Regions from separate parts of the Paenibacillus sp. JL3B1040 genome, predicted to be linked through region 2. Evidence: riboswitches for the same ligand, from Rfam matches in the RefSeq annotation. Region 2 holds a riboswitch; each other region holds the start of a gene.

Region 1 (7,452 bases), 330 kb from region 2:
TTCTTCGGACACCGTGTCGGCAAGAAAGAGAGGAGAATCCTTGGCACGCCGATTGAAGCCTATTGCTTCTTGTTCTTTGCGTTTTTTTTTCCATTCCATGACTTCTTTGCGATGAGCAACAATTGTTGGGTGCATCTTCGCGTTTTCGTTAGGTATCCTGATTTGTGTTGCAGTGGAAAGCACGACTGTTCTCTCTTTCTCATTCAGAAATGCGAGAGTCTCTTTTTCAATCTGAGGTGTATACTCAGTTCCGGTTCTTACGCCTGATTTCTTAGCGGGCTTGCTGCTTATCGGGAGTGGTATTGGATTAACCAGTTTACCCGCACGAAGCTTGGCCCAGTATCCGACCGGAGGTGTGGGAATATCAAAGGACTGGCAGACTTTACGGATCGCAACATCCGAGACACCATATCTTTTCGCTACTTCGGTTACCGGCACCATCCATACTTCTTTGTACAAGGTTTCTCTGTCATAAATATTGTAGGTTTGTCCAGATTGCTCGTACGTTTCAGGTTGTCCGACCGTTTGAGTAGATTCGCTGGTATCGTCTACTGAAACGGACGGTGTCTGTTCCTCGACTAGTAACACAGAAGATTCAAGCGTTGGTGAAGATTCGCCGACAGCTGTTTCCATCTCCGCTCTAACGGAATCCTTTTCAGAAATCGCTCGATGTTTCTTTTTACGAGCGGCCGGTACGGTTCTGTAAATGAAAATCCTCTCATCCGCCGGTTCCGGTAGTTCCAGTTTGGTTACAGGCTTGTTGAAATTGAGCTTGGTCCAGTATCCGGACGGAGGAATCGGAATGCCAGCTTCCTTAATCTGTTTCATTAGATGAGCATAGGGAAGATTATATTTTTTGGCTACTCCGGCGACAGACATTTCCCAGATTTCATCGTATAATTGCTTACGTGTTATTACGATCTCCGAATGCTCTGGCACAGCGTTCACCTCCTTCCCTTCCTTGGATAAGCTCTTTGCAACAGTAGAAATGCGAGCCTTTGGCTCAGACATGACCTCCTGTTCTATTTGCATGGCTTGTTGATTTTCTTCTTCCGCATCAGCAGTACCCGCCGCAGCACTTTCTTTTAGCGGTTCATTCACTGTCTGTGGTGCGAGAATAGCGTCAAATTGTTTGATTCCCCCTATCCCTCGTTTTCGCTTAATAGAAAAACCAGGTCCCGTTTCATTTCCTCGAATTGATTAATAATCGTATTCAAATTTTTCTCGATATTCTCGACCTGGACAGCATTGATTTTTCCGTGGTTATAAGCAATGAGACGTTCCGGCACGATGGTATAGGACCAACTTTCTCTGTAGCGGTCTTCGTTGCGGACCGCAAAACCGATGGGCAACAAGTCGTTGCGCATGCCGAGTGTCAGCATGTTCGGGGATATACCCAAATAATCTGCAGCGATTTTTATTGTGATTTTGGGGATATTTCTGATCTCTTCATCCGAATACTTCACCATACGTTTCACCTCCTTGATCCGGTTCCGACGTCACAATCAGACTGGCGACAATCTATAGAAAGATATTGGTCTTCGGTATACCATAAACTTTCTCGTACAATATTTCCGAAATTCGAAAATTCTTATTCATCAACCACGAGAAGAATACCTAGCATCGGTCATGTCTGTGTATCCAGATGAGTTTGGCTTTGCTGAGAATCGTCTTGGAAGCTTCTCCTATCGAGAAAAAGATATGAAGTTCTCCATATATGACCTAAATAAGTGGGAGTCGCGAAAAGCCGCGCATTATGTTCTTAATTTAGTCTTTAATCCTCAAAATATAATCTATCGAGATATTCAGGATTTTGTCTATTCACTAGTCGAGAAAGAGGTTATCTTTAAAGTATAGTCACAAGACATCGGGCCAATCTGGCCCGATGCTACTTTTGCACAGGGACGCACCATTTGCAGTGGGTTTGTTTATTTATATACTGGCTTCTTTGGACAGGGTTATATATTTTTGAAGGATGTTCATGAGCAACAATATATTCAGGTTTTAACCTTTCTGAAATCCAGCATGCAGAGTTACTGTCATGAGGATCATAGTGTTCAGATATATCGTCTATTTGCCATTGAGGCAATAATTCTAGCGGGACATCACAAACAAAAATAGTGGGGATTCCGGTACTGGATAGCATATCGTGATATTTCCCATATATGTCTTTATCTAATTGTGCAGCAATTGCGGCAAGGTATTCACTCCCCCAACATAAATAGTGTCCGCTTTCGCCCAGGAGTTCTTTTTTAAACAAGCTGAAATAGACATGCTTGGAATCGGAAGGTTGCAGTGTAGGGTCGTAATCCATAACTGTGTTTACTGATATTCCAAATGTGGCAGTGGCAATTTGACGCATTTCCTCTACATTAAAAGGCTTTATGCCCTCTGAAAAGTAGCTTTCCATATCAATAGGACGACAGGCATGATACGCACGAATATGCGTGTAATGTCCAAGGTCAATCCCTTGTTTCTTATTCCCTTTATCATCAGGTACAAATACTTTTTTGTTATTCTCCATCATTCTAACTCCTTCGGCACGTTGCCTGACGGCTCGTGCCATTTTTTGGGGCATGATCTTCTACCGGTAAAGTCAATTCTCATATTCCAACAGAAAAAAACGATCTCAGCTACTTCCAGTCACTTTTGAAGTGAAAGAGCGTATTCCTCCGTATTGTTGAGCAAATCGATTTTTTGCTGCAGTTTGACTACGAAGCTCAAGAAGTCGGTGCTTTTCTTATTTTCCAATTTGAATGAGTTGATGATATTTTTGATGGTTTCGTTTTGCTCGGAGGTTAATTCATCTATAATTAAAATGATCCTTAAATTAGAACGGAATGCCTTGTCCAGCAAGCTGTGAAGATTGTATGAAATGTTCTGTTCTTTGATTTCGGGGTCCAGTTCGTGCATCCACGTCGCTGCTTTGGACATGATCGAATCATCCTCGTTGATGTATTTGATGATTTTTCCGGACCACTTATGAATTGTATCTTCTCTGATTTTCGTGTCTGTAGCAATGCTAAAAGTGGATGCAAACCGCATTAGCTGCGGGATAATGTGTCCATTTAGATGCTCGAATTTTTCCAAACGTGTTTTTTTGTATCGTCCATAACATTCGTATTCAATTAAGTTAACTTGAATGGGCATCGTTTTATTATCGGGAATGAAGCGGACGAGCACTGCATCTGGGTAACCGCTGATCCCAGCGATCATTTTGTTATTAGCATCTTTTTTAGGGGCAGTCATAAACATTCTGTTTTGTGGGATAAGCACGGACCGATGCTCGGAAAAATCATCGAATAAATGATAAAAGTTAGCGTTGACCAGCGGCTCCAGTCCTTTGATTTTGTCTGTTTCATTCTCAAATTTGACCGTGACATAGGTGCTCGTGATGTTGATTTTAACATCGGGAACAGTGTTCAAGACTTCTTGGTAATTTTCTTCAGTCACCTCATCCGTGGACCACTCTTCAGCATCAGAAGGGTTACCGTTGCAGTTAATCGTAAAAGGCTGTTCGAATTTGAACAGATCATTGGTTCGATTTTGTTCAAAGCCAGTCTGAAGCAACTGCAGAGCCGTCTCATCGGTTATGGTTTTTGCGGATTGCACATATTTGAGGCTCCAATACTTTCCACCGGCTTGCTCCAGAATGCTGATGTCAAACGGTTGGCAGTATTCGATTTCGCAAAGAGTGAAACATTGAGGATATTGATCGCTGTCTTTCCAAGGCCGAAAATCGGTAGGTTCTTTTAGTTTACCGCGAGCTCCGCATAGTGATTTATTTCCTACTTTCACTACAATATAGACCCGGTCATTCACGTTAGCGACTCTTTTCGTAAAGCCGGCTACTTGTTGATTGACGCATGTATAATAATTTTCCAAAGAAGTTCCACAATGTAAGATACGCTCTCCCATGTCCATCATCCTTATCTTATGATTAAATTACCAATTTCGACATGGTTAGTAAAAATCCTTTCTGGTGTAGTAACTGAAAGAGAGAAGGGTTTGTTATGCATAGAAATATACCTATTGAAGTTTAGAAAAATATTAAGAAAGAGGATGGTACAATGCTAAAATCATTTGATATACCAGATACTGATTTTGATGGTTTACGTCTTTTGTTAGAACAGTTGACCTCTGATAAGGTCGAAGTACAAAATTATTTAGGTGGAAGGTCGCTAAGAAAAGTTGAAATCAATTCTGCCGAAGGAAAAGTTAGACTAGACTTACGTTCAGAGCTTTATTTCCATTAAGGTGTCTATTATCAAAGCCTGATTATTGGTGTTATTGCATTGGCCCCTGAGCGGATGGGGATTGGGACAATAGTGATCGAATGGTTAAAAAATTATGCCAGAAGCAAAGGTTTTGAACGAATTTGTATCGAAAATGCTAACACGGAGGCGAGTATTGGATTGGCAAGGAAAATGGGTTTCATTAATGTCCCTAGTAGTCCAATTATTCAAGAGGTTCTCAAAATAGAGGCGTCGCCTGATTATCATTTACTGCTAGTAAGATCATAATTACTTTTTATAGTATATTTTAGATCTAAAAAGTACCCCCAACTTCGAGAGAGTTGGGGGAGTTAATGCTTACATTGATCATTTCTGTAATATTCCGATACTCGTAACAAATTATTGGCTAACCTAGAACTTGGTTTCGGTTGATCACTCCCATTTCGAATTGATTTACAGCATCATTCTATGGTTAGATACCTAGACCGTATCCGGCGAATGCCTATAGTCAAACGCCCTTTTTACCATTTTTGATACAAAGCCAGATTCGCAGGACTTTGGAGTTCTTCGAAAACTCCGCACGGATGGCCTGTTACAGAAAAACAAAGAAGAACCCCAAGCGAAAAGGGCAAGGGGTTATAAAGCAGGTGATTTGCTTTGATTCTAATTTATGAACAAATGCTTGCACATGTTACAGAAAACGAAAAGTCGCTGCTGTTCGAAATCCATATTTCCAATTCGGATATTACGATTTCGAGATGAAAATAAATAAGGAAAGTTTTGTAACTCCATTCTCGCAAAAGCTGGAATCTTCTAGTATAATATGTCTATAAAGCGAGGATTAGACAGGAATTTGGACTATATCTTCCCGCTTGTTATTAGGACAAAGGTCCGTTTTTCGGTCGAAACTGTGCTTCTATTGCTTATCTTAATGAAGGACTTGAAAAGAGGGAGGGATTTTGATGTCGAATCTATGTTAGGTAGTAGCACCTGGTGGCTGTTAAATGACATTATAGTGGTCAGGTGAGGGATTCGATCATCGCCATGGACGAATGGGTTATGAAGTAATCTCCGATTGGTTGTCCAAATAAATATGAGCTGAAGGAAAAATGGCAAACCCGCTCGAAAGACGGGGACGCAAAGCCACGGGTCTGCGGCCGTAAGGCTATGATCGCCGGGTTACCCTAAAAGGCAGGCTTCTGGAGAAAAGGCACGTTAGGGTACGTGTCTTTTTTGTCGTCTATGTCCGATTCCGAATAAGCCGAGGAACCTCATCGAGGGAGGGAACTGAAGTGGTGCTTGTATTGTCATTATTGTTGATGACCGCCATTCTGCTATTCACCAATCCGAGAAGCGAGCCAAATCGTTGGGCCGGTTCAGTCGCTTTTTTCTCTGTACTTGGAGAGTTGACTATCGCCATAGATGAGAAGATAATTCCCGCAATTGTCCCTTTGGCAAACGATTCAATTATAGCCGGACTGGAATGGGTAAAAGAGTTTTTTTACTTCTTAGCCTTGTACATGCCTCCTTATTCGTTGTTGATGTTCAGCTTGAGCTATGCGGGATGGTTTCAACGGCGAAAGGGTTGGAAGCGCTCCACAATCGTTGGGGCACTGATCCCGGTTCTGATCATGTTTCTTCTACCTTCAGAGGCTTCACGTGATACACATCCGATACCGCTCTGGGCGATGATTTATTACGCTACCGCAGCAGTGCCATGCTTGAGGTTGGCATACCGTGAAGTTGATGAGAGGATCAGACAGCAACACCGTGTGGTCTGTTGGATTGTTGTACCGTCGATCAGTTTTGTACTGCTTTTCGATTATATTCTGCCTTTGCTCCGATTCTATCCGCCCTTTGATACCAAACGTGCTGTTTTAACGGCAGTATGCATTTGCTTTTATGTATTTGTTGTTCGTTACGGTGTATTGGGTGTCCGAATCCGATTGGAATCTACACCCCAAGAACCATATGGGAACACTCCGCTTATATTTCAATTCTATCATGCTTTAAAAAGTGAACTGGGAAAAATACAGGTCGCAGCCAGACGTATATTTAATCTTGCCCAACAAACCGAGCAACAGGAATTGTATCGGGACACATCTCATCTAATCGATGCAACCGAGCGGATAATAGCAATAGCTTTCCGTTTTCGTCATTCATCACAACAGTTGGTATTATACGAGCAGTCATGTATTATAAATGAACTCGTTGAGCAACTATTGGATAGCTTGGCGGGAGAATTTTGCAGCAAGAATCTTAAAGTCCGAAAAAAATTGGATGAATCGATTGTTTTGTATTGTGATTCTGTTCACGTGCAACAAGTCATGAAGAACCTCTTCTATAATGCCATTGAAGCGATGTCCGAAGGAGGGTGTCTGACTATAACGTCTAATCTCTCGCAAGAAACGATGGATATTACCGTTCGTGATTCCGGTTGCGGCATCGCTCCGGAAGCCATGCCATATATATTTGAACCTCACTTTACAACCAAATCGAACGAAGGGAATGATGGATTGGGGTTATTCTACAGTCATGAAGTCATGCGACACCATCAGGGGTCCATCGAGGTACAAAGTCTAATCGGAATCGGTACGTCATTTACGCTTCATTTTCCCATCCAAAGAGTCATTCGTCATTCACCGTCATTGAACCGATGGGAGGGAGACCATGAGCAAGATCAAAGTACTATTGGTGGAAGACGATCCGGTGTGGAACGAATATATATCCGAAACGGTGAATCGGGAACAGGATTTGTTTTTGGTCGGAACGGCTCAGACGAAAGTCAATGCAATTCGCATTGTCAGTATGTTAGACATTGATGTGGTGCTATTGGATGTGGTGCTGGATGGGAAAAAGGCAGACGGGCTTGACGCGGCGCTCGAGATTGGCAGCATGAGTAATGCGAAAGTCATCATGCTTACAGTATTAGATCAGGCAGGGATCGTTTCTGAGGCGTTCGGCAACGGTGCTTTCAATTATATTCTCAAGACGGCGCTTGAAGATATTCCGGAGGCTATTCGAGCCGCATATGCGGGCCTATCCTCCATTCATGCTTCTGCCGCAGGCGTGCTTCGATCCGAGTTTGTACGAATGAAGCAACAAGAAATGCGCCAAAAATTAACGCGAACCGAAGTTGAAATCCTCCGTTTTATTCACAATGGTCATACCCGTTCCGCAATTGGGGAACATTTGCATATAACAGAGAGTACTGTCA
Region 2 (7,452 bases):
TCCATCGAGCCGGACAGGACCGTTTTGAGCTGATAGCCGTAGAAGTTCGGTTCACTGCCGGAAACCTTCGAGAGTACGACCGAGCCGGCCACGGTAAAAAAGGCGACCGCCATCAGGAACGTCAACGCGTTTCCGATCCATTTGCGAATCCGCATGCTTATTCACCTACCTCCGATGAATTTGCGGGAGAGGGAATCGCAGTCCGAGAGGGATCGACTTCGTTCGGCTGATTCCCCTCTTCGTTATCGCCTTCACTCTCTTCCTCGTCTTCGTCATCCGCCGTATTCTCGTCATGAATCGGCAGCTCCTCCTCCGGCTTCGTCAGGACGAGATCCTCCAACGGGTCCGGCTGTACGGGAGGCAGCGGGGGTTCCAACGTCGGCGGGTCACCGCTTGTCGGCGCATCCGGCGGAAGGGCAACAGGGTCTTCGCCAACCGGTGGATCCGGCTGTTCCGGCGAAGGACCATGTTCGGCAGCATCGCCGGGGGCTGGCGGCGGTTCGTCGGAGGAAGCTTCCTCGTCCGCTTTGTTACCGTCCTTAGCGTCCTCCTCCGCAGCGTTATCGTCCTCCGCAGGAGGTTGAACCGCTCCGTTATCGGAGTCGCCCTCCGTCGGAGGGACTTCGCCGTCAGTCGGTTCGTCCGGCGCCGGCGGCTCCTCCCCGGGCTGCTGCGGTTCGCCGCCGCTTGGGTCGGCGTTCTCATCCGGGTTCGCCGGATCTTCGGCTTGCCCCGCTTCTTCTTGGGCTTTCGCTTCCGCCAGCCGCTTCAACCGTTCGATCTCGGCCAGCCGCTGGGCCTCCGCTTCCGCCAACAGTCTGGACCGCTGCGCTTCGAGGCTGGAGAGCTCGGCGGATAAACCGGCGATCGCCGATTCCAGAGAGGCCTGCACGCTTTCAAAATAAGCGAGCGCCTCGCCGTCAACCGGATTGTTTAAGGCGGAATCGCCATCGGCCAACGGACCGGTAAATGCGACGGCGGCAAATCCGTCGACGGAGAGGGCCGGGGCGGACGCATGGATGGAGCGCAAGTAGCCCAGCATTTCCTGCAGCGTGCCGCGAAGCGGGCCGGACAGCCCGCTGCCCTTCAGGAGGTCCTCGAGGCGATCAAGCAGCGTGGTTTGCGTGAGTTCGGCGCAATTCGGCTCCAATTCGATCAGCGAAGTCAACAACCCGTGAAACACGGCGGCGGCAGCGGCGAGCTCCTGTTGCAATTCCTGCCAAATGGACTGGTTCAGGGCTTGCTGCCGCTGCATCTGCTGAATCGTGGCGTGGAGTTCGCTGATTTGCGCCGCTAACCTATCGGCGGCGGCTTCCAACTGCAAGCTTGCGGAGAAATCCGCGGTCGCTTCCGAGCCGCCGGACCCTTCGCCGCCGGAGTAAACCGCGTCGGTTGCGGACGGTGCAGCCGGCGAAGCAGGGGCGGTGACGCCCGCTTCCGACAGAACCGGAGCCGGCGCAGGGATCGTCGTATCTATCGCAGCGCGGGTCAGGGTCGCGCCGATAAGTTTTCCTTTTAAGGTTGCGGCCCGTTCCAGATGCTTGGCCAAAATCGCAAGCTGGCTTTCGATTTGGCTCGGAAACACGCGGCATGCCTTAATCTCCGAGTTGTCCTCGCGTACGCTGGTGAATTCGCCGAAAGTGGTCCCGACCTGCTGGGAGGTCCACAAGAGCAGCGTCGAGAGAATGAATCCGGATTGCAGCGATTTGACCATGTTTTGTTTCTTCCGCTTTTTACGTAATTTGCGGATCACTTCAGCTCGGGTTCTTCGCAGAATAGTCGCTCCTTTCTGGGGAGGGTTCAAATGTTCGTTATTACGTTCGTTATAAAGAACGAATTCCGTGATTCGAATATACCCGAAACAATCGAAAAAAGGAAACTCACGAATTCGGCGATTTGTTCTTAATAAAGAACGATTATCTTGGATTATCTTTAAAAATCTGCCTGATTCACGAAATATCACAGCCTTTTGTTCACTATAGGAAACGAACAGTCCTTGTTACGGCAGCAGGTTATTTTTTTGCCGGAAATGACAAGATCGTAAGCGATCAAACAAAAAAAGCTATCCTTTTCCAAGAAAACGATCGGCCCGGTCTACGCAGAGTGACATACTTTTCAAAACGACGCCGTTATAATAGGGTCTAGGAGAGCTGCTGACTCAAAAGCCCGTGATCCATTGGCATAACAAAGCACCAGTTAAGGGTAAACCTGTTGAAAAGCAGGGGCACAAAGTCTCAGATCTAAGGTAGCGATACTAGGATGGCTGGACTGCCTGGGGACAAAACCAAAATAATGATCTTAGGAGGAGATTGTTGTTGAAGAAGTCCGCCCAGGTTATTGTTTACGATCGGTACCCCGGTAACGTCGATCCGGAGTGGGTGGTTTTGCTCGCCATGGCCAAGGAGGCGGGGATATCCATTGACGAGGTCAGACGCTTCTTGGCCGGAGATCGATCCAAACCGGCAGAGTGGCACCTACATAATGAGTAACTGAAAGCAGGAAGAGGGAGTAAGGGATCGTCCCCGGTCGGAAGAGGGACGGTTCTTTTTTTTGTCTATTCGTGCGTAAAACGTTGTCCCGGAGCGGAGCAGGCGGAAAAAGGGCGATTTTTGTAAGCTGGGGGCGATTCAGGACGATGTCTTTTATGCTAAAATAGAGGAAGTCTATTGGTGCGTGATAGGGAAGGAGCGATGAAGCCGTGCGCATGAACAACCTGCTGCATTTTACCGAAAATCACCGTTATTGCGTATACCGTGACTTCGGTCTCAGTCCCGTTGACGGCAAGATGCTAGGTTTGGTCTATCAGCCGATGGTCGGGGCGTTTGCGATTTCGCTGTACCGTCTGCTGGCGGACCAGATTCCCCAGGAACAGGTTGGATATTCGGAGCTGGAGCAGCAGCGGAAGCTGTTCTTGACCCTAGGCCTGGACCCGAGCGAAAAAGGAAGGAAGTTCCTGATCGAGCAGGCTTCCCGTCTGGAGGCGGTAGGTCTGCTTCAGACGAATCGGCTGTATGTCCCGGACAGCGATGATTATATGTACGAATATGAGCTGCAGGCCCCGTTGGCTCCGGCCGAATTTTTTCGGACCCAGCATTTGACCTTGCTGCTGCGGGACAAGATCGGCAAATTCGCGGTGTTGTCCCTGCGGGAGCAACTGTTCCGCCAGGAGCCGGAGGCGTGGCCCGGCCTTGGCTTGAATAGGGAGAATATTACGGTACCGTTTTACGAAATTTTCGAGCTGAATACGCATTCCATCGATTACGAGCTGGAGCAGGCGATCGCCGAGACGTCGATTGCCAGACAACCGGGCCTTAAGCTGGCCATGGATGAGGAATCGATCAACTACGCGGACATCATCCTCCGATTTCCGCGGGAATCGCGGAATCGAGCGTTCGTCGAGGCGCTCCGGTTCGACCCGGAAGGGATGGGCGTGGTGAATTTTGTCGCCCGTAAATACGATTTGAGCGTGCAGGATTTGTGCCGGTTGCTGGACGAAGACGGCGTATTCGAGCCGGGCGGCGGAATTCTGCTGGATGAGCTCCAGCATAAGGCCAATCTGCAGTTCCGGCAGGGGAAGCGGCGCCAGGAGGAGCGCGAGGTCGCCTTCGGCAAAATCGTCGCGCTGCGCGGCGAGCAGCCGAAGGAGGCGGCCTCTTCCTCCGGCAACGTGGCGGAAGAAGTCGCGGTGCAGATGGAGTATTACGTCGATGTGCCGCCGCAATTCCAAAGCAAATGCGATATTCACCAATACAATATGATGCTTCGCAATGAGCCGTATACCCGGCTGCTGAAGACGTTTTTTCCGGGGACGATTCCGGACAATCTGCTGGACATCTTTGAGAAGATCGATCTCAATTATAAACTGCCCGGCGAAGTGATCAATGTGCTCATCCATTATTTGATGTCGCTGTTAACTTCGGGCGGGGAGCAACGAATTAACCGCAACTTCATCGACGCGATCGCCGCCAACATGCTGCTGAAGCAGATCAGCACATATGAGCAGGCGGTGCAGTATATCCGCGATCAGTCGAAAGTGAAGGATAAAGTGAAAGAGAAGGCGTCCGGCGGCGCTTCCGGCGGAGGACGGGCGCGAGCCTACGGCAGCCGCGGGGCCAAGCCGAAGCCGGAGATTCCGATCGTGGAGCGGACGGGGGCGGAGCCGACGGTTTCCGAGGAAGAGTTCGCCGAATTGATTAAAATGGCGGAGCGCATGCAGTCCGGAAAGCACAAAAAAGAAGTCTGAATCCGTTTGGCTTGGGGAAGGAAGGTGACATACCACGATGGAATCCCTTGGGGAACTGCTCACCCAGATGAAGAACACGCAACTCAAACAACGCTCGGAGGAACTGACCGCGCGGCTGCTGAATGACCCGCTGGTATGGGAACTTCGGGATCGCCATCCGGAGCTGGAGCAGGAGCAACTGACGCGCGGAATGGCCAAGCTGTATCAATACGTCAACGACAGCAAGCACTGTGCCAATTGCCCGGGGCTTGCGCACTGCCCCAATGATTTCCCCGGCCATTTCACGAGATTGACGGTCGAACAGGTGGGTGGCAGCCCGCAGTTGGTGGACCGGCAGGTCCCATGCTCCAAGCAGTTGCAGTATGAACGGGAATTGTCCGTCAAGAAACGGATTCACAGTTTTTACGTGGATGAGCGGGCGCTGGAAGAAGGCTACAATGCGGTAGAAATCATGGCCAAGGATAGCTTGAGGGCTCCGGCCGTAGGCCAGGTATTTCGCTACATTGAAGAAGCGAAGGAGTCCGGCCTCCAAACGAAAGGGCTGTATTTGGAAGGGCCGTTCGGCACCGGCAAAACGTTCTTGATGTGTTATTTGCTGCATGAGCTGGCTAAGGAAGGGTATTCCGGCGCCATCGTCTACATGCCGGAATTCGTGGAAGAGCTGAAGAACATGCTGCAGGACAGCGACAAGCTGCGCGATACGGTGGAAATGATGAAGCGAGTGGATCTGCTCATCTTCGACGATATCGGTGCGGAGAACCTGAATCCATGGGTGCGCGACCATGTGATGGGCGCGATCCTGAATTACCGGATGAACCGCAAGCCGACGTTCTACACGTCGAATTATTCCCTAAACGCGCTGGAGAAGCATTTGAGCTTCACGAACAAGGACGGGGAAGAGCGGCACAAAGGCCAACGGCTGATGGACCGGATTGCCCCGTTCGTCGACGTCGTCCAGGTGAACGGGACAAATAAGCGCGGTCGGGCGTAGAAGATATAACGGCAGAGAAAAAGAGCCGGGCTTCCCTTGCGGGGGAAGGCCCGGCTCTTTCGTCAAATTCACGGGTTTTGTTACCGCCGGACCAGCTTAGCTGGCGATAAATTTGATGATGACCATGCCGAAGAAAATCACGGCCATCAACGTCAACATGCCAAAAAAGCCGTTCATCAAATCAAACAAGTCGTTGCGGGGTTCTTCGTTGATATGTTGCCGCGGATCGTTCGCATGCGGGTTAGCATCCATGGCGACGGGCCTCCTCAAGAAATAATCGTCTCGTCAATGAAATATGTCATAGACAATTCATTTTCAGGTTATTCTTAGTATAACCAAACCCTTTTCACTTTGTAAAGAAGGCGTGATCATGCACTTTCTTTTTTTCAGTGGAGTGTGGTATAATGGGTTCGGCAGCTGTTTTCCAGGCAGTCTGCATCTTTTTTGTCCAACTATCCGGTTGTTCGAGTGCCTGCAGATCTTTATGCGGGACTGGGCAACCCCAATAAGGAGGAAATAATCATGGCTATCGTGAATGTATCCGATCAGTCCTTCAACGCGGAAATCGAAGGGCAAGGTCCGGTTCTTGTTGATTTTTGGGCTCCCTGGTGCGGTCCCTGCAAGATGATCGCTCCAATTCTGGAGGAATTGTCCGCAGAAGTAGGGGATTCGGTGAAGATTGCCAAGCTGAACGTGGATGACAATCCGGAAACGGCTTCCCGTTTCGGCGTTATGAGCATTCCTACCCTCATCTTGTTCAAAGACGGTCAACCGGTTGACAAAATCGTCGGATTGAACTCGAAGGACACGCTGAAAAACCTGATCGCGAAACATCAATAATCCAGGCGATCAGGCGCGTCGCTTGACGCCTTGGATGACGCCTCCGGTTTGGGCCGGGGGCGTTTTCTGCGTTAACCTGGAGAGGAGAAAGGAGGAGAAGCCTTGGACGCACCGACCGACGAAACGCCTAGTTATGAGAAGGCGATGGAGCGAATCCACCATAAGCTGGCGCTGTTGCCCGATTCGCCGGGTTGTTACCTGATGAAGAACAAGGACGGCACGATTATTTACGTCGGGAAAGCCAAAGTGTTAAAGAACCGGGTCCGTTCCTATTTTACGGGAAGCCATGACGGCAAGACCCAACTGCTCGTGTCCGAGATACGCGACTTCGAGTACATCGTCACCGCGAGCAATATGGAAGCGCTCATTCTGGAGTGCAACCTGATCAAAGAACATCATCCGCGTTTTAATATCCTGCTCAAGGACGACAAAACTTTTCCTTATATCAAGATTACGAATGAACCGCATCCCCGGCTGGAAGTCACCCGGCGGGTGCTTAAAGATAAAGCGAAATACTTCGGTCCGTATCCGAACGCGTACGCGGCCCAGCAGACGAAGAAGCTGCTCGACCGCATGTATCCGCTGCGCAAATGCAACGTGATGCCCAAGGAGGTGTGCCTGTACTATCACATCGGCCAATGCCTCGCCCCCTGCGTGCAGGAGGTGGCGAAGGAAACGTACGAAACGATGATTCAGGAAATCACCTCTTTCCTTAGCGGTGGGCATGAGGAGATCAAGAAGGAGCTGCAGCGCAAAATGCACGAGGCGGCCGAAGAATTGCACTTCGAGCGGGCTAAGGAATTGCGCGATCAAATCATCAACATCGATGCGCTAATGGAGAAGCAGAAGATTACGGTGAACGACGCCAAGGACCGCGACGTGTTTGGGTACGCCGTGGACAAGGGCTGGATGTGCGTGCAGATTCTGTACATGCGCCAGGGGAAAATGATCGAACGGCACGCGTCGGTCTTTCCGTTCTTCGGTGAAGCTTACGGCGATTTCATGTCCTATGTGACGCAGTATTACAGTGATAATCCGGCATTGCCGCAGGAGATTCTGCTGCCGGAGAAGCCGGAGGACCAAGAGGACCCGGGCGCGCTCGATGCCCCGACAGCCCTCCAGGAGTGGCTTGGCGTCAAGACGCTGGTGCCGCAGCGCGGCTTGAAGCGGCAGATGACCAAGATGGCCGAGGAGAACGCGCGCGTCTCGCTGGACGAGAAGTTCCGCCTCATTGAACGGGATGAGGAGCGGACGTCGAAGGCGGCCGAGAACCTCGGCAAGGCCATTGGCCTGGAGTCGGTGTCGCGGATCGAGGCGTTCGATAACTCCAACATCCAGGGGACGAACCCGGTCTCGGCCATGGTCGTCTTCATCGACG
Region 3 (7,452 bases), 580 kb from region 2:
GGTCTTTCACCACCGCTTCCAAATACGGCAGGACGCGGTCGCGCAAAAACTCGAAATGATCATACTCCCGCATAAAAAACGTATGGTTGGTCGTAATTTTGTCCACCAGCGTCATCACGGCTTCTCCGGTACGATCCGAAACGACATATTGAAAATATTCCTTAAAGCTGGTGAAGCGTTTGCTGACAAGAACCTGGTGCAGCCTCCCCATCACCAGCGCGCGTTTCTCTTCCTTCAAATAAATCCCGTAATAGTGGCGGATATAATCCGATAACTGACGAAACTCCTCGTTCGTAATGGTGATCATGGCTTAATACTTTCCGAACTCCGAGTCGCTGAGCAAAATTTTCGGATTGCCGGCTCCAGGGCCAAACTCGGTTTTCCGCGATTCATTCATTTGTTCCAATACGCGCAGCACCTCGGGATTCATTTCCTCCCGGCTGGCATAATCGTTATAACTGCTGCGCTTCAACTTAAACCGCGCCACCTGTTGCTTCAACAGCCCCGCTTGGCTCGACAGTTCTTCGCTGGCCGCGGCGCTTTCCTCCGAAGTGGCGGAATTGGTCTGAATGACTTGGGAAACCTGAGATATCCCTTGATTAATTTGCGTAATCGCAGCCGCCTGTTCCGTGGAAGCCAGGGCAATTTCGCCGACCAGGCTGGCTACCCGTTCGATGTCGCCGACGATCGATTTCAGCGCTTCGGCCGTTTGGTCGGCGATTCGCGTGCCTTCCTGCACCTTGTTGATCGAGCCTTCGATCATATCGGTCGTCTCTTTGGCCGCGTTTGCCGAGCGGGCCGCCAGATTGCGGACCTCCTCGGCGACGACGGCGAAGCCTTTGCCGTGCTGCCCCGCCCGCGCGGCTTCCACCGCGGCATTCAGAGCCAGGATGTTCGTCTGGAACGCGATTTCGTCGATAACCTTGATGATCTTGGAAATGCTGCTGGACGCCTCATTGATTTCACGCATCGCTCCCAGCATATCTTTCATCTGCTCGTTGCCCTGCAGCGCGCTTTGCTTGGAATCGGCCGCCAATTGATTCGCTTCATTGGCGTTTTGCGCATTCAGCTTCGTCTGCGTGGAGATTTCCTCCAGGGAGGCGGTAAGCTGCTCGACGGAGCTGGCTTGTTCGGTAGCGCCTTGAGATAACGCGATGCTGGAATCGGACACCTGTTTCGAACCGGAAGCCACTTGGTCCGCCGCCGTATTGATGCTGGACAAGATCTCGTTGTTGCGTTCGACCATCTCCTGCAGCTTGATCCCCATCAGGTCATGTTCCGATCTTACCTTCACCTGAACGGTTAAATCGCCGTTAGCTACCTGTTCGACGACCCGCGCTTGGTCGCGAATGCTGGTGATCATGCGGGAGAAGGCTTGCATCAACTGACCGACTTCGTCTTGACTGTTCGTATCCACGCTGACGTTGACATCGCCGAGCGACAACGCTTCAGCCGCTTTCGACAGCTTGCCGATCGGCTTCGTGATGCTCAGGACGATCAGAAAGGCAAGGCCGATAGCGATCAGCGTGATGACGATAATGATGGTGATCAGGACCGTGATGGTGTCGGCGTACGTTTTATCGCCGTCATCGCTCGCATTTTGCGAACTCGTCTGATTGAATTTCACCAGTTCGAGCAAGGCATTCGTGGCCTGATCAAACTCCGATTTCGATTGCCCGCGCATAAGTTCCATCGCGGCGTCGCTCTTATGCTGATCAACAAGCCCGATGATCTGCTGACTCAGTTGCATGTATCCGATCCATCTCTCTTTAAACGTATCAAACAACTGTTTGTCCTGACCGGCTTTCGCCCTTTGTTCATAACCGTTGATCAGTTGCTGCATTTTCCCGTTTTCCGTGTCTAAACGATCTTTCATGTCTTTGAGATCCTGCGGGTCGCTCACCGCCAGAATAATTCGCAGCTCCGTGATTCGGTAATCGGAGATCAGCGTATTCATGGAATGCGCCAAATCCATAGAGGGAAGCCAGTCCCGGGTGATGACCGTGGATTGAAGATTGACCCGGTCGACCGAGTTGATCGAATACATTCCAAGGCCGGCCAGAGAAAGAACCATAAGGCTAAAAGACAGGATAAGTCTTGCTTTGATCGTCAGCTTCATCATTTTCCATAACCCCCGTTGTCGTTTTCGCTTACAGTTGACTTAAACTTTCGGCTTCATCATGGTGCAGCAGCTTGTCACCGTCCAGCAGCAGCTTGACTTCGCCGCCCACTCTTCCGACCCCTTTAATAAAACCTTGCTGGCTGCCGTTTTTGATTTCCGGCGGAGGAACGATATCCTCCTCCGCAATCGTTGCGACCTCGGCCACGCTGTCGACGATAAGTCCGATCGAAATGTCCTTCATGTCCACGACCACGATGCATGTCCGATCATTGTACTCGCGGAACGGCTTCTTGAAGCGCAGCCGCACATCCATAACCGGAATGATTTTGCCGCGCAAATTAATGATTCCGCGAATATGCTCGGGGAGTTCAGGCACCTCCGTAATGGCCTGAATTCCGATGATTTCCGTGACATACCGGATTTCGATGCCGTATACGTCGGTTCCAATCAGAAAAGTAAGGAACTTTCCCGACTGCGTATCGTCCTCTTGCTCTGTTTGCAACTGTGCGTTTGGGTCTGTCATGGCCTCGTTCTCTCCTTTATTTTTTTAGGATGTAAGAGCAAGTCCGCCAACGTCGAGGATGAGGCTGATGCTTCCGTCCCCAAGCATCGTGCAGCCTGCCAACCCCCGAATGTTGCGGATTTTGCGGATGTAGGACGGCAGGCTTTTCACGACGACCTGCTGTTGACCGAGCAATTCGTCGGCAAAGATGCAGAAGGTCCGATGATCCTGCTCCACCATGATCAAAATGCCTTCCTCCATATCCGTAACGTCGGTCGTGACTTGAAATCGTTCGTACAAGCGGAGTACGGCGTAACACTGCCCCCGCACCATCACCATTTCGTTTCCTTCGGGATCGACCACGACGCTGCTTCGATCAGGCCGGAACGACTCCTTGATCGCCGTGGTCGGGATCGTATATCGGGACCTTCCAACCTTGACGTTCATCCCGTCAATAATCGCCAACGTCAGCGGGATGCGAATCGTGATCGTCGTTCCCTCGCCTGCGGCGCTGTCGACGGAAACGCTGCCGCCAACGCTTTCGATATTCCTCAGCACGACGTCCATGCCGACACCGCGGCCACTGAATTCGGTAATGACCTCCTTGGTTGAAAACCCCGGCAAAAAAATCAGATTATAGATGTCGCGATCGCTCATCTCCGCTTCTTCCCGAAAGATCAAGCGGCGCTCCCGGGCCCGTTGTAGGATTTTCTCCCGGTTTAATCCGCGACCGTCGTCGCGAACGAGGATCAGCACCTCGCCGCCGACGTTTTTGGCTTCGAGCGTCAGCGTGGCAGTCTCGTTCTTCCCGGCAGCAGCCCGCTCGTCCGGGACCTCGATGCCATGATCGATGGCGTTGCGTACCAGGTGCATGATCGGATCCGAGATATGCTCGATAATATTCTTGTCGACTTCCGTATCCTCGCCGACCAGTTGGAGCCGTACGAGCTTCTCCTGCTTCCTGCACATATCCCGGACGATGCGGTGCATTTTCTGAAACGTGTTCACCAGCGGAACCATCCGGATGGACATGACCTTATCCTGAATTTCTCCGGTAATTTTGCGCAGTTGCCGCGCCGCTTTCCGGAACTGTTCCAGCTCAAGGCCCGCCAATTCGGGATTTTGCGTGACCATCGATTCGGCGATAACCAATTCCCCAACCAGGTCCATCAACTCGTCCAGCTTGGTCAAATTTACGCTGATGAAACTGGACTGCTGCGTAGTTGCGGTCGAAACGGGCGGCTTGGCCAGCGATTGCGACTCCTCCGGCGGAAACGACGCGACGCCGGAGGCTCCGGGGGACGGCCGCTCTTCGACAAGCGGCGGTTCGATTGCGGAGTTGCTCTCAAGAATAACCTCCGGCATGGAATCCGCCAGGAGCGCGGGTTTCCGGCAAGTCCCCGCGGGCTGTATACTCGCTGATCTCAAGATGTTTGAGACAAGGAGCTTGCGAAAGATAGGCGGTGATGGTTTCGGCGCTTTCCCCGTTGCGGAAAAACAACTGAAACCCCTGCTCCTTGATGATTCCTGCGGAGTCCAGGTTGCTTTCAATGTCATCAGGCCAGTAGCTGAAATGCTCGGTCCACTCCTTCAGACTATGGACCACCTGGTATGCACGTACATTTTCCATATTGTAGTCGTCGTCGAAGAACAGGACTGCTTTCAAGCGGGCACCATGTGCGGCGAGGGCGGTACTCTCGTCCAGGCTCCCGCTGTCGGCTTGTTTGGAGACGGGAGCGTCCCGCCCGCCGTCATGCCGGTGCTTAAGCTCTTCCAAGTGGTGGCGGATGCTGCCCATCAGCGGCGCACAATCGCCGTCGGGCGAATCGCCCTGCCTGATCTTATAAAGCTCAAGCTTGATAGAGTCCCCACCTTGGAGCACCAAATCGGATAATGCCGAATAATCGGTTACTCGGGGTTGATGTTCGCGGATATAAGCAAACAGATCCTCGATGACGTGAGACAATGCCGCAATATTGTCGAAGCCCATCATCGTGGAAGAACCTTTGATCGTATGCATGATACGGAAGATGACATCGATCGCGGCGGAGGAAAACGCATTCGCTTCCTCGCATTCCAAAATGCACTGCTCCAGCTGTTCCAGCAGTTGCGAATTCTCGTGAAGATATATCTCCAATAAAGGATCCGAAGCACCAAATTCTCCCATGATATGTTCTCCCCGTCACATCAATTTTCGACAATTTTACTTATTATTCGACAAATTCTTCGTACAAAAAAACTCTTTCTCGAGAAAGCTGCATTTTCGAAGAAAGAGAACTGTTTGAAAGATAGAATCGCATCCACAAGTTACCATGAAACCCGGCTGCCCTGGTAACGGTTACGTTAGGCCCGTGGCTTTGCGTCCTTGACTTTCGGCAAGTTTGCCCTTCTAGTAAAATTGCTATTTTTTAGTTAATTTATACTAGCATGCAAGGACAGAAGTTGTAAACTAGGAATTTTAAATTTCTCCATGCGCACGAACAAAAGCCCCCTCGAACGATTCGAGGGGGCTTTACGCACCAAGCCTTTAGGCTTGCCAAATCCGGCAAAAGCGATTATCTGCCGGCGTTCTCCAGCGCATTCTTCACGGCGTCCACCACTTGGGCAGAAACGGCTTTCATGCCCTCCGTATCGCCGAAGGCTGCCGGACGATACCCGTATTTATGCAAGGCTCCTTCGGCAGTCGGCGTTTCGAACTCCGTCTTGACGGCTTTCTCGTCGACGGTCAATTGATCTTCCGTCTTGATTTTCCCGTTCGCGTCAAGATAGAACACTTCCATTTTGAACGGCACGTTGTTTTGCACCGTTACCATAACGTAAACGGATTTGTCTTTGTTGATCCCGGCAAAAATGCCATTGATGTAGGCTGTTTTGTACGACTCGTTGATTTCTGCCTTCTTATAAGCATTTTCGACGGCCGTTTTCAAAGCGGTACTGCTGCTGGTTGCGCCGGATACCACATCGACCTTCGCCGCTTGCTCTCTCGTTCCGGCAAACAGCAGATCGCGGGTCAAGATCGGGATCGCTCTGATAACCTCAGGATAAGCTGAATCTCCGCGGTCAATCATATTTACCCCAACGCGATACAGCTTCAGACCAACGATGACGCCGTTGCGTAACGTAACGTCGGCACGGTTCGTCCCTTTGTCATAAGCGTCGCCAAAGGCGGTGTAGGTGCCGTCTTTGTAAGTACCTTGCGTTGTTGACGCGTTGTTCAGCAGGTCGGCAAATGCCGCTCTGGCCGCGAGGGACAAGTCCTCTTGAAGTACGATCGGCGTCATGTTCACGCCTTTTTGGGTCAAGCCTTCGTTCAGTTGAGCAACAACGGTTTGTTGCTCTTCCGTCAGCTTGTCGGCTGCGATCAATTTACCATCTGCACCAAACAGATGTACATTTACGTTCGAAACTTGGTCCGCCTTGATGTCGGCCAGAACCAGCAGTTTGGACAGGTTGTCGACACCGGCGAAGGTGCCTTCAAAATATTTCGCTTTGCCCGACACTTTCAACGCTTTTTCAAAAGCTCTTTCCACGGCCACGTTCCAGCTGTGGCTACTTTCGGTTGCGCCGGCAATCGCGTCGACGCCGTCGCTGAAGTTCTCGATGTACGAGCCGTTGGCGAGCAGTTTCGCCGTCATCGGAGCATTGGCTTTCACCACATCGGCATATGCCGTGTCGCCCCGATCGATCAGGTTGGAGCCCAGTCTGTACAGCTTCAGGTCAACCAGCTTGCCGTTGCGGATGTAGACGTCGGCTCGCTCCACGCCTTTATCGCGCGCTGCGCCGTAAGCGGAATAGAACCCGTCGATGTATTTCGAATCGTTGTTTACTTTCGCATTTTGCTCCGCGTCCCAATAAGCGTTCACAGCCGCCTTAAACTCGGCTTCCTGGCCTTTGGGTCCTACGGCGTCCGTCCCTTTCGCCAGCAGCTCGGCAGCGATGGATTTCACCAATGCGGCTTGCTCTTCGGTCAGGTTCGCTTCTTCGACGGCATTGCCGCTGGCGTCAAGCGCATACAGCTTGACGGCCGTACGCTTCGTCGCGTCGAACGTAACGAAGATCATATATTTACCTTCCGGATCAACGCCCATGTGCTCGCCGGCAAAATAGGTTACGCCCTGCGGTTTCTCTTTCAACGCTCTTTGGAAAGCGCGATCGACGGACAGCTTCCAGCCGTCGCACGAACGGGTCGCGCCGGACACAACGTCCACTTTGGCTGCCTGCTCCTGCGTTTTGCCAAGCAGGTTGGTCTTCATCGTCTCATAAGCATTCCAGAGACCGCTGTAATTGTTGCGGACATCTCTATCGATCAGCTTAGGGCTCGTTCTGAGCAATTCGATCGCAGCGACCTTGCCGTCCTTGATCGTGACTTTTGCTCCTTCGGTCCCTTTAGAATAAGCGTTTCCATAAGTGACGTACACACCGTCGGCATAAGGATTCTCTACCGGTTTAACAACCGGAGCGGTTGTTTTGGCAGGCGTTGTCGTTTTGCTGGGTGTTGTTGTTTTGCTGGGTGTTGTTTTCTTGCTGGGTGTTGTCGTTTTGTTAGGTGTTGTTTTCTTGCTTGGGGTCGTTGTTTTGCTTGGCGTAGTCGTCTTGCTTGGCGTCGTTGTTTTGCTTGGCGTAGTCGTCTTGCTTGGCGTTTCTTTGACTGGCGTTTCCGTTTCCGATGCGGCGGATACCACGTCAATGCCGGTCAGTTTGTAACCGGATACACCGACAGTAAGCGACAAGGATGATAATACCAATGTTGCGCTTACCGTTAGGCTAATCAGCTTTTTCAAATGCGATCCTCTCCCTTGTGAATTTCACCAAGCTATGTAAATTACAT
Region 4 (7,452 bases), 2.3 Mb from region 2:
GTCTGCAGGATGCGGAAGTTCACCTCGGGATAAGCTTCGCGGAAAGCCCCGAGCGCAGCCGTAATGCGTCCCAGCGTATTCGTGGCCAAATGGATGCTGCCGCGCTCCATCCCCGCCAGATCCGCCACCTCCTGCCTTCCCTCTTCCAGGATGTCCAGCGCTGTCTCGACCTTTTTCAAAAAGGCTTTGCCGAAGGCGTTCAGCCGAATCTGACGATTTTGCCGATCGAACAACGGGACCCCCAAATCCTCCTCGAGCCTGGCAATCGTTTTGCTGAGCGCCGGCTGGGCGATATGCAGCTCTTGGGCGGCTCGGGTCATATGCTCCAAATGGGCGACCGTGCGAAAATACTCCAATTGCAGCAACTCCATGCGGATGACAACTCCTCTCTTAAGGGAATTTGATGATTAATATCCTTTAGGTTATGAATACATAAATTAATATATATTTTTCATTATTAATATTCAATCCTACAATAACTTGTGAGGAAATCGATAGGGGGGACGATACGATGAAAAATGCCGATTCATCCGAGGCACGCGAGAAGCTGATCCGCATTTTGGCGTTTACCATGATCTTGTCATCCATGGGGGCAACGATGTTTAATATCGTGCTCCCTGAAATCAAAGGTGAATTCGGCTTATCCGTCACTCAAGTCAGTTGGGTTTCGACGGCATATGCTCTGATTTACGCCATCGGCGCCGTGATTTACGGGAAGCTGGCGGATGCTTTTCAGTTGAAAAAACTGCTGACGTTCGGGTTAATCCTGTTTTGTTTGGGTTCAATGACCGGATTGTCGGCTCAGGCGTATTGGATGGTCTTGCTGGGCCGCGTGCTGCAGTCGGCCGGCGCGTCGGTGGTTCCCGCAGCCGCGATGATCATTCCGGTGCGGCATTTTCCTGCCGAGCGCCGCGGATATGCGCTGGGAATTACAGCCACGGGGCTGGCGATCGGGGGCGCGATTGGGCCGGTCGTATCCGCGCTGCTGGTCAGTCTGGTCGATTGGCGATGGTTGTTTTGCATCCCGATGCTGATGCTGTTTACGCTGCCGTTCTACCGCAAATACCTCAGCGATGAGCCGATTCGGGCCGTTCGGATCGATTGGCTCGGCGGAGGGGTGCTGGGCATCACGGTCACTCTGTTATTGCTCGGCGTAACCTATGGGCGATGGGAGCTTTATTTAGGCAGTTTGATCGGGTTTCTCCTGTTTCTATGGCGGATCCGCCTAGCTCCGCAACCGTTCGTGGATCCGCGATTATTTCGGAACACGGGCTATGCGCTGGGTCTGCTGTTGTCGGTGCTGGTCATGGGGATCGGCTATGCGCTGCCGTTCCTGACGCCGCAGCTGCTGGCCGAGGTGAATCGGCTGCCTGCCGGTTGGATCGGATTTGCCATGGTGCCCGGGGCTGTTGCCTCGGCGATCCTCGGCCGCAAAGGGGGCAAGTTGGCGGATGCCAAGGGCAATTCCTTCGTCATCTATGTGGCTTCCCTGCTGCTAATCAGCTGTTTTGCCCTGATTTCGGTGCTGTCCGGGGCGGCGGCGGGCTGGATTGCGGCGATTCTGATCCTGGGCAATGTGGGGCAAATGTTCATGCAACTGGCGTTGTCCAACACGATTTCCCGCACGCTGCCCAAAGAGCAGACCGGGGTAGGCATGGGTCTGTTGTCCATGTTGGGCTTTTTGTCCGGCGCGGTTTCGACCAGCCTTTACGGCCATGCCGTGGATCACGGCTCGTCGTCGCACTGGAATCCGCTGAATCCGTTTGAGGGCTCTGCCGTGTATGGCAATATCTACATGGTTTTGGCAGTGCTTCATATCGGAATCCTTCTTTTTTACTATTTTTTCTTTAGTCGAGTCGGACGATCCCGCAAGGAGGAATCGATAATGAGGCAGGTCTAAAGACCTGCATAAAAGACGGTTTTGGAGCCGAGTAGGATGAATCCGGATTAACAAATGACATGATCTGTGCCGATACAACTTCTAAAGAGCTTTATCCGATAAAGGCAAACCTGTCGAAAGGCAGGGACGCAAAGCTATAGGGCCTAAGATAGTTTGGCAGCCAGCTACCGAAGGGAGTTTTTTTGTCATGAGAAAGTGGATATCCGTAACGCTCGCGATCATTATTGGGTTCGGAGGAGCCGGCGCAATTCCGGTTCAAGGGGCGGAAACCCCGGGCTGGATCGATAAAACCATGGTGGATCAGGGAGCGATCCGCATCAACTATGACGTTAAGACGAAGATCAAAACCAAGCTGCAGATCGCCAAGGGCGAGGAGAAATACACCTACACGTTAACACCCGGAACGAACGGAGAGACGTTTCCGCTTCAACTGGGGAACGGAGAGTATGCGGTCAGTCTTTTGGAACAGCTTAAAGGGACAACGTACCGTTTGGTCCATAAGGACACGGTCAAGCTGCAACTGAAGGACGAGAAGCAGGTGTTTTTGCATTCCACGCAAAACGTAAATTGGGAACCGGACGGCCGCGCGGCGAAAATCGCCAACGAGTTGATTCAAGACGCGGTCGGAACCGAGGAAAAAGTTCAGATCATCTATGATTATGTCACCAGCACCATCAAGTACGACGACAGCTTGGCCTTCAGCGCCACCTCCAGTTACCTGCCCGATCTCGACCGGACGCTGACCCGGAAGAAGGACATTTGCTATGGATTCTCTTCCTTGTTCGCGGCGATGCTGCGCAGCGTAGGGATTCCGGCCAAATTGGTGATGGGGACCTCGGATTATGTCAGTACCTATCACGCCTGGAACGAGGTTTATGCAAACGGTCGCTGGATCACGATTGATACTACGGCGGACGCGGGCTGGAAAGGAACGACGACCGCTTATACGATGATCAAAGATCCCGCGAAATATAAGGCCGAGAAAATATACTAAGTTGCGAACCCAATCACGCCGGTTGCGGAATACGCGCCGCTTCTGACATTTCGATCCTGTTTGCCGGGTCGGGTGTCGAAGCGGCTTTTTTGCGTTCACCGTTCCTCCGATTCCCGCCAACCGATCAGGATTGTTCAGAAGTTGTATAGACTCCCTGTTTATACTCCTTGCAAACGTATGTCACAACAAAGCACGCCAAGCAGGGAGAGGTTCAAGGTGATGAATGTTGTCGCTCACTTTAGGGACGGTTCCCGCGGCATGGAGCTGGATACCTTTCGAGAGATCGAACTGACCAAGCAACTGAGAAGATACCGGCAAAGAGGCTTTTATATGAACTACCGGAAAAATCGAATCGGAATCGTGGCGACGCCGGACGGCCCCGTTTTTTTTGGCAACGGGCAGGTTTACCTTTTGCGGGAGCAGCCGTTTCGATTTTGGCTCCACCAGCAGAAATGGAGAATCGGGTTTCGCTTTGAATGGAACGGCGAAATGAAGCTGAGCTTCACCTATCCCCGGATCGTTTACCGCGATGGCCGAACGTGGGAGGTTGACGAATTTCGCGATTTTTGCTGCTGGTTGGTGGAAGCGGTGAAAAAAAACAATTTTATGGATTTCTATACCGTAAAAACCCAAGAAAGACAGAGTTATCGGGCGAAAAACGCCGGTCAAGTCAATGAATAATATCACTTATAACCAAGGGGACTTGGCTTTATTTGGTCGATTGTCGAGGAATTGTTTAGAATGCTGAAATACGATGGTCATGTTGCCCACCACAACGTTTCGAGAAGGAGGTAGGGAGAAGCGTCGTTTGAACACATCGATATCGATAGAAAAAAGGAGGCAAAAACACGACTTATGAAACGCAAATTCATGGCCATCATTATGGCTGCTGCTCTTGTTTTTCAAGGGACATTCGGAGCGGGAGCCACTCTGGCCAGCGCCGATTCGGAAGGAGCCCCGAGCGATGCCGCCGTCAGCGCCACGGATACGGTCACTGACGCGGTTTACGGCCCTGATGGGCGGCAGGGAGCAAACATCCTGCTCGCGGCTTCCGTGAGTCCGGTCATTACGGATAATCTTATTACAAACGCGGAAATTCGCAATCAAAAGCCCGAATATGATCCGGCTACCGGAGATTTAGTTATCAAGGGGGATCGGATTCAGGATATCCGGCCGGCGGTTAAGGATGAAGTGGCTGTCATTTACACATGGAGCTTCCCGAATGAATCCCACGGTTATGGGGACGGCTCTACCTTTACTTTTCAATTGCCTGACAAATTTAAAATCGGGCAGCGATTGACAGGCGATCTGGATGGTGAAGTTGGAGAGTATACGGTCGAACCCGACGGGGAAGTTACTTTTACTTTTAACGACAGTATTGTCGGGCAAAAGCTGAAAGGCTACTTTTACGTGTGGGTCAGCTTTGACGAAAACAAGTTTGGGGATGGCTTAGAGCAGCAGATTGACTTTAGTTCCAACGGGCTGGGAATCATCGATGTTCATTTTGCGAATACGGCCGAGGATAAGCTGAAAAAATCGGGGAAGGCAAACCGAAACGGCTTTAACTCCGACGAAATCGAGTGGACGATCGATTTCAACCAAGGCGAGAAGGAGATCCAAAATGCCGTCCTCGCGGATACTTTGCCGGCAGGATTAGAACTCGCTGGCCCGATCGAAATTCGCAAACTGCAGGTGCAGATTGACGGATCGGTCAAAGAGGGAGCTGTGGAACGTACGGAAACGGCGTTTCCGATTTCGCTGGGCGATATCCATGAAGCCTACCGAGTGAAGTACAAGACGAGTGTAGAGGCGCCAACCGCAGAGCCTTTTACCAACCGACCTTATAACAACGAAGTAGTGCTTACCGGCGACAATATCGAGGATAGCAAAGCTGCCGGAAGCGTGAGAATCAGCTTTAACGAGCCGTTGAACAAGGTAAGTAAAGCTTACGATCCGGTGACCCAGCGCATTACCTGGAAAATCGAGTACAACTATAACCAGCAAACGCTGGAGCCGTTTAATCCGGCCGATCCCAACAAACCGAATGTCGCGTGGCTCAAAGATCAGTTTGATACCACGAAGCAGCGTTTGGTTGAAGAGGCGGGCGAAGTTAACGTTCGCGTATATGAAGTTGAGCTTGATGATAGCGGGAAGGTCGTAAATCGTACCGGACCTATCGATTCGTCGGCGTACACCGTCACCAAGACGGCCGATGGCTTCGAGTTCAAGTTCAATCAAGGTATCAACAGCGCTTATGATATCGAATACCAGACGGAATCCATTAACCGCGTTTATGCGAACGACCGGATCACCAATTCGGTCGAACTCAAAAATGGCATGATAAAATCGGCGGAACAAGGCATTCGCGAAAATATTTTTGCGAAAAGCGTAAACAAAGAGGATTTCAACAAGAAGGAAATCGAGTGGAAGCTGGTTCTCAATTCCGACCTGAAGGACATGTCGGACATCGTCATTACGGAGAACTATGCAGGTAGATTTATGAAGCTGGTCCCTGACAGTTTGCAAATCACCGGTGCTCACAAGGACGATTTCGAACTGGAAGCCAACGCGGATGATCCGGATTATGAAAAAGGTTTCGTGCTCAAACTGAAGTCGGGCATCACGATTAACTCAGAGCATGTGTTCACATTCACCACAACCTTTGATCCGACAATGGGAATGCCTCTGGACAACCGGTACCGCAATGAGGCTACGCTTGACTGGAAAGAAGCCGGTGTGCAACAAACGGCAATTCTCAAGTCGGCCAGTGTCACAGCTCAAAGCTATACGATTGAAAACGGCAATAAAATAGGCGATTACAGCGCTAAGGATAAAGCGATCACCTGGAAGATCGACGTCAACTACAATTTATTCGATATTCAGGATGCCGTGGTCAGAGATACTTACACCGGCAACCAGTCTTATCTCGACGGTTCGATCCAGGTGAACAAGCTGGTGTTGGATAGCCGAAATAACGCCGTCGCTATTGGTGAGGAAATTAAGCCTAAAAGCCCGGACAATCCGAACGGCTTTGATTTCCAGCTAAATCCGGATGGCAAGGGCTTTACGCTCAATCTTGGCAATATCGGTAAGACGGCTTACCGGGTCGAGTATAAAACTAGTCTGGCCGGCGAGTTCCCGATTGTAGATACTTACTCCAACCATGCTACATTGCACGACGGCACGGTCTTGCGGTTTGAGAAATCTGCCGAAGTCGAGCCGGCACATGGCGGGAAGTATATCAACAAAACCGGGAGGCAGCAAGGGACAACCGATATCGCGGCCTGGACGGTGAGTATCAACCCGAGTCAATCTTATATCCCGGCAGGCTCCGAACTGACGGATACGCTGTCGGACAATCAAATTTTATTGCCCGATACGTTGAAGCTGTACAAAACGGATATGCCTGCGGATAATTCCGGAAATGTATCGATCAAAGCCGGGTTGGTCGATCCCGAAGATTATGAATTGGCCGTGAACGGGAATACCTTTACGTTCACCTTCAAAGAAGCGTTGACCACCGCGTTCATTCTGGAATACCAATCGTATATCAACGCGGACAATGGCGACCGGATTACCAATAAGGCCGAATTTGCCGGTCAAGACTCTTCCGTGAAGGGGGGAGACGGGCAGGAAGGCGTGAAGGTGTCGTTAGCCGGTGCCGGCGGCGGCGCCTCGGGAGGACGGGCGCCGATCCAGATCGTGAAGGTAGACGATCGGGGGCGGCCGCTGGAAGGGGCAGTATTCGAAATTTACAATGCTTCCGGGACCGTACTGCTGGAAACATTGCCGGCAACGAACGCTTCGGGCGAAACGACAAGCTTGAAGGAGTACCGGTTTAACGGCACGGACGGACTCCCGTATCGAATAAAGGAAGTGTCGGCACCAGCGGGTTATTTGCTGGATCCCGAATACGGCGCTGGCACAGGCAAACCCGTCGCCTTCAAAAACGATGGGCCGTTTACCGTCGAAAACAAAAAAATTCGGCAGGGATTCCAGTTCACGAAGGTGGATGCCGCCGATCCATCCAAGAAATTAAAGGGCGCCGTTTTTGATTTATACGTTAAGAACGGGGCAGACAGAGAATTCATCGAGACGTTGACGTCAGGTGAAGACGGCACGATCGCCAAGGGCGATCTGGCGCCGGGAGAATATGAACTGGTTGAAACGAAAGCTCCTGATTATTACCAATTGAATGCGCAGCCCGTTGCCTTCACCATCATCGCGAATCAAACCGAGATTGTTACTCGCGACGTACCGAATGAGCGGGGTTCCGGCGGCAAATTGGTGATCACAAAGGTCAATGCCAAGGACCAAACCGTTCTGAGCGGCATTGAATTTGAATTGCGCGACAGTGCTAATGCGGTGATCGGCAAGGAAAGCACCGACCTCGACGGCGTAATTGAATTCGATAACTTGCCGTACGGTCTCTATACTTTAGTGGAGATCCAAGCGGAGGGGTTTGTGATCGAAAAGCCGGAGACCGAGGTCTCCATTAAGGAACCGGTTACCGCTTTGACGATCGAAAATAAACCCATCGATCGTTCGGTGAAGTTAA

The links. Region 2 has a riboswitch for cyclic di-GMP ahead of ACZF99_RS21380 (anti-repressor SinI family protein). Riboswitches for the same ligand answer to the same signal wherever they lie in the genome.
Region 1: linked by a shared signal. The riboswitch ahead of ACZF99_RS19585 (sensor histidine kinase) and the one ahead of ACZF99_RS21380 (anti-repressor SinI family protein) in region 2 are both predicted to bind cyclic di-GMP.
Region 3: linked by a shared signal. The riboswitch ahead of ACZF99_RS18475 (Hpt domain-containing protein) and the one ahead of ACZF99_RS21380 (anti-repressor SinI family protein) in region 2 are both predicted to bind cyclic di-GMP.
Region 4: linked by a shared signal. The riboswitch ahead of ACZF99_RS10390 (transglutaminase-like domain-containing protein) and the one ahead of ACZF99_RS21380 (anti-repressor SinI family protein) in region 2 are both predicted to bind cyclic di-GMP.

The regions. Positions count from the first base shown of each region.
Region 1 is NZ_CM169317.1:4,338,516-4,345,967, reverse strand. Features, by position in the region: gene ACZF99_RS19615 (hypothetical protein) at 1-1,101, opposite strand, end outside; gene ACZF99_RS19610 (hypothetical protein) at 1,143-1,469, opposite strand; gene ACZF99_RS19605 (hypothetical protein) at 1,889-2,524, opposite strand; gene ACZF99_RS19600 (hypothetical protein) at 2,644-3,918, opposite strand; gene ACZF99_RS19595 (hypothetical protein) at 4,071-4,256, shown strand; gene ACZF99_RS19590 (GNAT family N-acetyltransferase) at 4,311-4,523, shown strand; cyclic di-GMP riboswitch class I at 5,337-5,422, shown strand; gene ACZF99_RS19585 (sensor histidine kinase) at 5,528-7,057, shown strand; gene ACZF99_RS19580 (response regulator transcription factor) at 6,945-7,452, shown strand, end outside.
Region 2 is NZ_CM169317.1:4,672,022-4,679,473, reverse strand. Features, by position in the region: gene sipW (signal peptidase I SipW) at 1-155, opposite strand, end outside; gene ACZF99_RS21385 (hypothetical protein) at 158-1,753, opposite strand; cyclic di-GMP riboswitch class I at 2,192-2,276, shown strand; gene ACZF99_RS21380 (anti-repressor SinI family protein) at 2,316-2,489, shown strand; gene ACZF99_RS21375 (DnaD domain protein) at 2,699-4,243, shown strand; gene dnaI (primosomal protein DnaI) at 4,281-5,234, shown strand; gene ACZF99_RS21365 (YqzM family protein) at 5,331-5,486, opposite strand; gene trxA (thioredoxin) at 5,757-6,074, shown strand; gene uvrC (excinuclease ABC subunit UvrC) at 6,219-7,452, shown strand, end outside.
Region 3 is NZ_CM169317.1:4,092,492-4,099,943, forward strand. Features, by position in the region: gene ACZF99_RS18455 (CheR family methyltransferase) at 1-307, opposite strand, end outside; gene ACZF99_RS18460 (methyl-accepting chemotaxis protein) at 311-2,122, opposite strand; gene ACZF99_RS18465 (chemotaxis protein CheW) at 2,151-2,645, opposite strand; gene ACZF99_RS18470 (chemotaxis protein CheA) at 2,670-3,989, opposite strand; gene ACZF99_RS18475 (Hpt domain-containing protein) at 3,970-4,791, opposite strand; cyclic di-GMP riboswitch class I at 4,935-5,020, opposite strand; gene ACZF99_RS18480 (FMN-binding protein) at 5,180-7,405, opposite strand.
Region 4 is NZ_CM169317.1:2,335,097-2,342,548, forward strand. Features, by position in the region: gene ACZF99_RS10380 (LysR family transcriptional regulator) at 1-371, opposite strand, end outside; gene ACZF99_RS10385 (MFS transporter) at 512-1,900, shown strand; cyclic di-GMP riboswitch class I at 1,994-2,072, shown strand; gene ACZF99_RS10390 (transglutaminase-like domain-containing protein) at 2,088-2,894, shown strand; gene ACZF99_RS10395 (hypothetical protein) at 3,111-3,575, shown strand; gene ACZF99_RS10400 (SpaA isopeptide-forming pilin-related protein) at 3,750-7,452, shown strand, end outside.